2 regions of the Shewanella sp. BF02_Schw genome follow, and region 1 is predicted to be linked to the other one. Evidence: predicted binding sites of a transcription regulator. Region 1 holds the regulator's gene; the other holds the start of a gene.
What was found. The regulator LexA, encoded in region 1, represses DNA repair genes until DNA is damaged. The targets are predictions, from matches to a motif close to TACTGTATNNNNATACAGTA.

Region 1 (3,626 bases):
GGGCGCTCTATCCCACGTAGCACACTGTTAATTGTCATAGCCAACATACCGGTTTTAGGCGCTAGCAAACGTCCTGTACGCGAACGACCTCCTTCAGTGAAATACTCGACCGCATAACCCTTAGCAAATAACTGATCTAAATATTCACGAAATACTGCGGTATAAAGTTTATTACCATTAAAACTACGACGGATAAAGAATGCCCCACCACGGCGGAACATCGGCCCTGCTGGCCAAAAATTAAGGTTAATACCGGCAGCAATGTGCGGCGGAACCATGCCCTGATAATACAAAATATACGACAGTAGCAAGTAATCCATATGGCTACGATGGCAAGGAACGTAAACAATTTCATGGCCATCATGATGTAACTGTCTTACTTGCTCGGCACCTTTGATATTGATGCCACTGTATAATTTGTTCCATAACCAAGTCAGGAAACGTTCGGCAATACGCACCAAACTATCAGAATAGTCTGCGGCAATTTCATCAAGGTATTCAATGGCGGTTTCACGTGCTTTCTCGACTGTTACTTTCTTATTTGCAGACTCTTCTTCAATGGCTTTTTTGATAGATTCTGATTTTAATAAAGAGGCAAACAACGCTTGTCGATTCGGTAATTGTGGCCCCGTCATCACTTTGCGTTGACGGCGGAAATGCACACGGGCGACTCGGGTTAATTTGTGAGCAATTCTTTTATCAGTACCATGTTCATCGGCCATATGACGAAGCGATAATGCATTAGAAAACTGGACGAAATTATGGCGTCCTAAAAATAAAATCATTAACCATTTACGTAACCACGTAGGGTTTTCACGTTCAAATACAGCAGCTTTCATGCTGTCTTCTTCTTTACCTGGGGTACGTCCCCAATAAAGGCAAACAGGAACCAACTGTATATCTAATTCAGGGCTCTCACTATGAAGTGACAATAAACTGGTAAAATAATTAAGGAATTTGTCACCACTTTCACGTTTACCAAATAGTGGCTTGCGGCCCTCTAAACAGACCACACGAGGCACGGTTAAGCCATCAAGCTGTAATGGCTCATAAGGACTGGGCAGACCAAAGCCCTCGGTGATTTCGCTCAACGCGGCAATATCGCTAATAGATTCCGTTTTCATTAAATAAACCAAAGGTTTAGTTGGATCTATATTGAGGTCATCAAAAGGATCGTGAGGGACCACAATGGTCTGTACCATCCACTTTTGAATCCATCTTAATGCTCGTAAAAATATTGAATCTGGTTTTGACATGGTTATTTTCGCAACATAAGCCACTGTAATATTGTCGTATAGGATACCAGAAACCACCCTGCTTACACTATCAGACCGATCTATCTTTACGTTTAAGCTCTCACTATCAGAAATAACATAAGACAGAACATTAGTAATAGTTAATTAAAACATATTGTTGAGTGATACTTAATCAACAAAATACAAAAAATAGTTGGTTAATACTTGCGCGAACACAAACACTGTATATAATGACAGTCACTGTATAAAAAGACAGGAATCATCATGAGACCGTTAACGCCGCGCCAAGCAGAAATTTTAGACTTAATTAAAAACAATATCGCCGAAACAGGTATGCCACCCACTCGTGCTGAAATTGCGAATCGTCTTGGCTTTAAAAGTGCTAATGCCGCCGAAGAGCATTTAAAAGCATTAGCCAAAAAAGGCTTTATCGAGATCATGCCTGGTACCTCAAGAGGCATTCGTTTACCTCATGAAGAACAGGTTGAAACCGGTCTGCCACTCATTGGACAGGTTGCTGCTGGTGAACCAATTTTGGCCCAAGAGCATGTAGAGCAATACTATCAAGTCGATCCAAACATGTTTAAGCCCGCCGCAGATTTTTTATTGCGAGTGCGTGGTGACAGCATGAAAAACATTGGCATTTTAGAAGGTGACTTACTCGCTGTACATAAAATGCAGCAAGCACGTAATGGCCAGGTTGTTGTGGCACGTGTTGATGATGACGTCACCGTAAAACGATTTGAACAAAAAGGTAATGTGATTTATCTGCATGCCGAAAATGAAGATTACAATCCGATAAAAGTAGATTTAAGTTGCCAAAGCCTAACCATCGAAGGGCTTGCCGTTGGCGTTATCCGTAATGGAGATTGGTTATGAACAAACTAATGGGCATCGCGCCACGCCACCCGGGCTTATGGGTAGATTTAACTGAAACAGAACTGCATGGCACCCAAACCATTCAAACATTACAAACTGTCACCCAAGGTGAAGCTGAACTGAGCCAATTGTGCAGCCAGTTAGCAATATTGAGCCAGCAAGGCAGATGGATTGTATTAATTAGCCCGCCCCATATTGGCTATAAACATATGCTGGCAAGTGCTGGTGTAAGAATGGATCGCATTTTACTGGTGCACACCAAAGATGAAGTCGAAACATTATGGGCCATGGAGAAAGCGCTCACTAGCGGTACATCGAGCGCAGTAGTAACTTGGACAAGCTCACTTGATGCTCGCGATAGTCGCCGTTTAGAAATTGTCGCCAAAAGTGCACGTGCATTAGGGGTGGTAATTGAAGATGTGAATGCTCACTTACCTCACAAACATCAACTTGTTAGCCCTACTTTAACAAATGGAACAAGTAATTTTTGCTCATTTCACTAAGCACGAACCCTTCATTACCAAGCCCTGTATTGAATTCAGGGTTTTTTTTCATCTTTTTTCAGCCTATTAGCCAACAAAGTGATCTTGATCAATGTTTAATCTACAAGTAATGTGGTTAACAAGGATGAAACATTTTTTATCTTTAATTGGACGTGAATGGCAGTAATCAAGATTACTTTCAGACAAATGAGCCAAATCAAAATTGATAAGTTCAGTAGTAGGTACAAGCGTGGTGCACAGCTAACAATAAAACCGTAAACCGTATGTTTACAGCCACCAAAGTACTTTGAGGTCATCAAACTTTTTTCGGGAACCGAAGAGTTTGCATAGAGCAGAGAATTACTGTGTGACTCTTCTTTGTAGTTGCTATTTGCAATTAGCAGAGGAGTAGTCTTGTGAAGCAATGGTTGTATTGTTTACTGGTGGTGTTTGTAGCACTTCCGCTTGGGGCATCAGAAATGCCCCTCAACATGACTCAAGGCGTGACAGATATCAGTGGCAAGGTTTATGACCTCCACATGACGATTCTTTACATCTGTTGTGCAATTGGGTTAGTGGTGTTTGGGATCATGATTTACTCAATGATTTATCACCGCAAATCAAAAGGCGCTGTCGCGGCCAATTTTCACGAAAGTACCAAAGTGGAAATTGCTTGGACCGTCATCCCTTTCATCATCTTAATCGGCATGGCTATTCCAGCCACCAAAACCTTGATTGCTATGGAAGATCCCAGTGATGCTGATCTCACCATAAAAATTACCGGGTCGCAGTGGAAGTGGCATTACAGCTATTTTGATAAAGACATCGAATTTTACAGCACATTATCCACTCCCAGAGCACAAATTGATGGCAGTGAGGCCAAAGGCGAACATTACCTCCTTGAAGTCGATAAGCCATTAGTACTGCCTATTAACCAAAAAGTGCGCTTCTTGATGACATCAGATGATGTTATCCATTCATGGTGGGTGCCCGCGTTTGCCGTTAAAAA
Region 2 (3,626 bases), on a different contig from region 1:
CGGTGTGTCTAATATTGGTATTAGCCTGTAGCAAAAACTTGTAGCACGGATCGGTTACTGCCAATAAACGTCATTTAGCCTGAAATTATTCAGGCTTTTTATTAGGTGTCGCGCCATGAGAAGAATTTTTTATCAAGGTTTCACTTTCAGTAACGCCAATGGTAAAACTGATAACTGGACGCTAGTGATTGGCAATCAAGTACGAGTGGGTTCGTTATTTGAGTTAAGACGGCAAGTGCATTTTTTTTCTGAACTTGGAATATTACCTCCACCGAAAATATCAAAAGCGAATTTAGCCTTAAAATCTGACAAATAATCACTCGTTTAACTTTAGCCTAATTGCATCCGCCTACCGAAAAGCAGTAAAGTGACCTTATTATCATTTTGCTAAGGAATTGCGAGGGATGTCCAGTATTCTTACCCCGCTAATCGCTGTATTTATTATTATGCTGCTCGGCAGTATTGTTCAAAAAATGCGTCTGTTGCCAGCAGACACCGATTTGATCCTCAATCAGTTTGTTTATTACATTGCTTTCCCCGCTATATTACTGATTGTGCTAGCTGAAACGCGCATTGAAGACATTATTCAATGGGGCTTTATCGGTGGGTTTAGTCTGGCGATGATCATCACTTATGCTTTAGTGATTGTTGTATCACTAATTCGCACACCTAAAAAACAAGCAGTTGCCGCCATGCGCGCATTAAATGCTACGTTTGGTAATACCGCATTTATTGGCATTCCCTTGCTGAGTTTATTATTCCCAGGTCATAAAATGGCATTAGTCGCTGCAGCGATTGCCAGCTTGTTGTCGGTGTTCATGTTTGCTTTTGCTTTAGTATCAATTGAGCTAGCCAGCCGTGATAAACAATCAACCGACCATGCCATCGTCATCATGGCTAATGCCCTGTATAAAAACCCAATCGTGGTTGGCAGTGTTATTGGCATCGGTTTATCAGCACTGCATATTACCTTACCGGATAGTTTGGCCTTAATGCTACATCAGGTGGGAAATACCTCTAGCCCATGTGCACTGTTTGCTATAGGAATGGTACTTGCCAAAGCATTACGACATCAATCTGGCACAAAAATGTTCAGTGTTGGTTTGATTGCGGAACTGAATTTAATCAATTTACTCAAGCTAATTATTCAACCTTTAATTGCCTTTGGTTTACTCAAACTGTTCGGCGTAGAAAAGGAATTACTGACCATGGGAGTCATTTTGGCAGCGTTACCGACAGCAGCAAGTGTGTACCTTTTGGCCGACCGCTACCAAATTAACGCCAATGTCAGCGCCCAAGGTATTTTATATGGCACATTAATCACTTTTATCAGTTTGCCGATAATAGAAACACTTTTAAAATCCATTGCTTAATGATCAATCAAATCTAGATGATAAAATAGTCAGCGATAATTATTCCTCAACCACTTTACTGTATATAAAATCAGTATATACTGTTTATCAATACAGTGGTTTGGTAGTTTCATTGACAGGAATTTATTATGCTTTGCCAACTCAGCATCAACAATTTTGCTATCGTGCGTTTTTTAGAGCTCGACTTTAAAGCCGGTATGACAAGCATCACCGGCGAAACAGGTGCAGGTAAATCGATTGCTATCGATGCGCTTGGGTTATGCCTTGGTAATCGAAGTGATGCCAACACTGTCAGGCCTGGAGCCTCCAAAACCGAAGTGAGTGCAAGGTTTACCCTTCATGATGTACCTTTAGCCAAACGCTGGCTTGAAGATAGCGATCTTGATGCTGAAGATGAGTGCATATTACGTCGAACCATTAACAGTGATGGCCGCTCAAGAGCCTACATTAATGGTAATCCTGTGCCCGTGACGCAATTAAAAGCCATCGGTCACCTATTGATTGGTATTCACGGCCAACATGCTCATCACGCAATGCTTAAAAGCGAGCATCAATTAAACCTACTCGACCACTATGCCAACCACAAAATACTGCTCGATAGCGTTAGCGCTAGCTATCAACGCTGCAAACAAGTGGAAAACGAGCTAAAGCATCTTGAACAAGCTCAGCACGAACGTATTTCGCGTCAACAGCTACTGCAATATCAAGTAGAAGAGCTTAATGAGTTCAACTTAGGTTTGGAAGAATTTGATGAAATAGAACAAGAACACAAACGCTTAGCCAATGGCACAGATTTAATTGAACGTTGCCAAGCAGGTTTGCATTTATTGACCGAAAGTGATGAAGGCAATATAGAATCTCTGCTTAATAAAGTGGCCAGTATTGCTGATACGCTTCAAGGCTATGATGAATCCCTTGCGCCTATCAGCACTATGATCAGCGATGCGTTAATTCAAGTACAAGAAAGCGCTAGCGAAATTGAAAGTTATTTAAGCAGTTTAGAGCTTGATCCAGAACATTTTGCCTATTTAGAAAAACGTCTTTCAACGGCAATGCAATTGGCGCGCAAACATCATGTGAGCGCTGATAAGCTGGCGCTACATCATCAAGCATTGATGAGTGAATTAGCCGAACTTGCTGACGACGAAACTAAATTAGATGGTATAAGACAACAACTTGAAGCCACCAGAAATGCCTACTTAACCAATGCACAAAAACTGAGTCAAAGTCGCAGCCGTTATGCTAAAGAATTGGACAAGCTAGTCACCCAGTCTATCCATGAGCTCAATATGCCTAAGGGTAAATTTACCATTCAGATTAATCATAATCCGGACAACATTTCAGTTAATGGCTGCGATAGCATTGAATTTATGGTGACCACAAACCCTGGGCAACCATTACAACCGATTTCTAAAGTGGCCTCTGGCGGTGAGTTATCGCGTATTGGATTAGGGATTCAAGTGATCACGGCTAAAAAAGTCGCCACTCCGACACTGATATTTGATGAAGTTGATGTGGGTATTTCTGGACCAACAGCATCGGTAGTCGGTCGTATGTTACGCAGCCTTGGCGAATCAACTCAAGTATTGTGTGTCACCCATTTGCCGCAAGTTGCAGGTAATGGTCATCAACATATGTTTGTGAATAAATTTAATAAAGGTGGCAACACCGAAACGACCATGCAGACGTTGGATAAAGATCAACGGGTGAATGAACTTGCGCGCTTATTAGGTGGTGATGTCATTACCGAAAATACCTTGGCGAATGCCCGTGAGTTGTTGCAATAATCGTTATGCACTTATAAAAAGCAAATCAATATGTTAACGTAAAGTTAAAATAGATTTACGGATAAATCATAATGATGAAAGTAATAAAGGGCTTGGGTATTTTTGTCGGGCTAATATGCAGCTTACTGGTATTTACCGTTGTCTGTTTAGTGGCCATTAATGCAACAGACAGAACAAAGTCACCTAACACTCTTTTAGTTGAAAACTGGCTAAAACAGCAACCTATCGACCCTAGCGAAAATGGCTATGAGTATGCAATTACTATCGTAGGCACAATAGGAGACGATAAAACAAATGATAAAAAACCATTAATCAGCTTCAGCGAGCAAGAAGTTGAGTTAACTGACAACTTTAAAACGGCTTGTTATCAAACGGATTTGATAATATGCAGTCAATTTATTAGCGATAATAGCGATAGTATTAGAAATGTCATTGGCGCTCATAAAGCTAATATACAACAATATAA

Region 2: the regulator LexA is predicted to act here: its motif matches at 1,452-1,471, upstream of recN (DNA repair protein RecN).

What each region holds. Positions count from the first base shown of each region.
Region 1 covers NZ_JABKAW020000004.1:96,012-99,637, reverse strand. Annotated here, with positions in the region: gene plsB (glycerol-3-phosphate 1-O-acyltransferase PlsB) at 1-1,256, opposite strand, end outside; gene lexA (transcriptional repressor LexA) at 1,521-2,135, shown strand; gene HNW13_RS15680 (SulA-like leucine-rich domain-containing protein) at 2,132-2,638, shown strand; gene coxB (cytochrome c oxidase subunit II) at 3,034-3,626, shown strand, end outside.
Region 2 covers NZ_JABKAW020000001.1:430,488-434,113, reverse strand. Annotated here, with positions in the region: gene HNW13_RS02070 (YjaG family protein) at 1-31, shown strand, start outside; gene HNW13_RS02065 (DUF3319 domain-containing protein) at 116-316, shown strand; gene HNW13_RS02060 (AEC family transporter) at 405-1,373, shown strand; gene recN (DNA repair protein RecN) at 1,502-3,160, shown strand; gene HNW13_RS02050 (hypothetical protein) at 3,232-3,626, shown strand, end outside.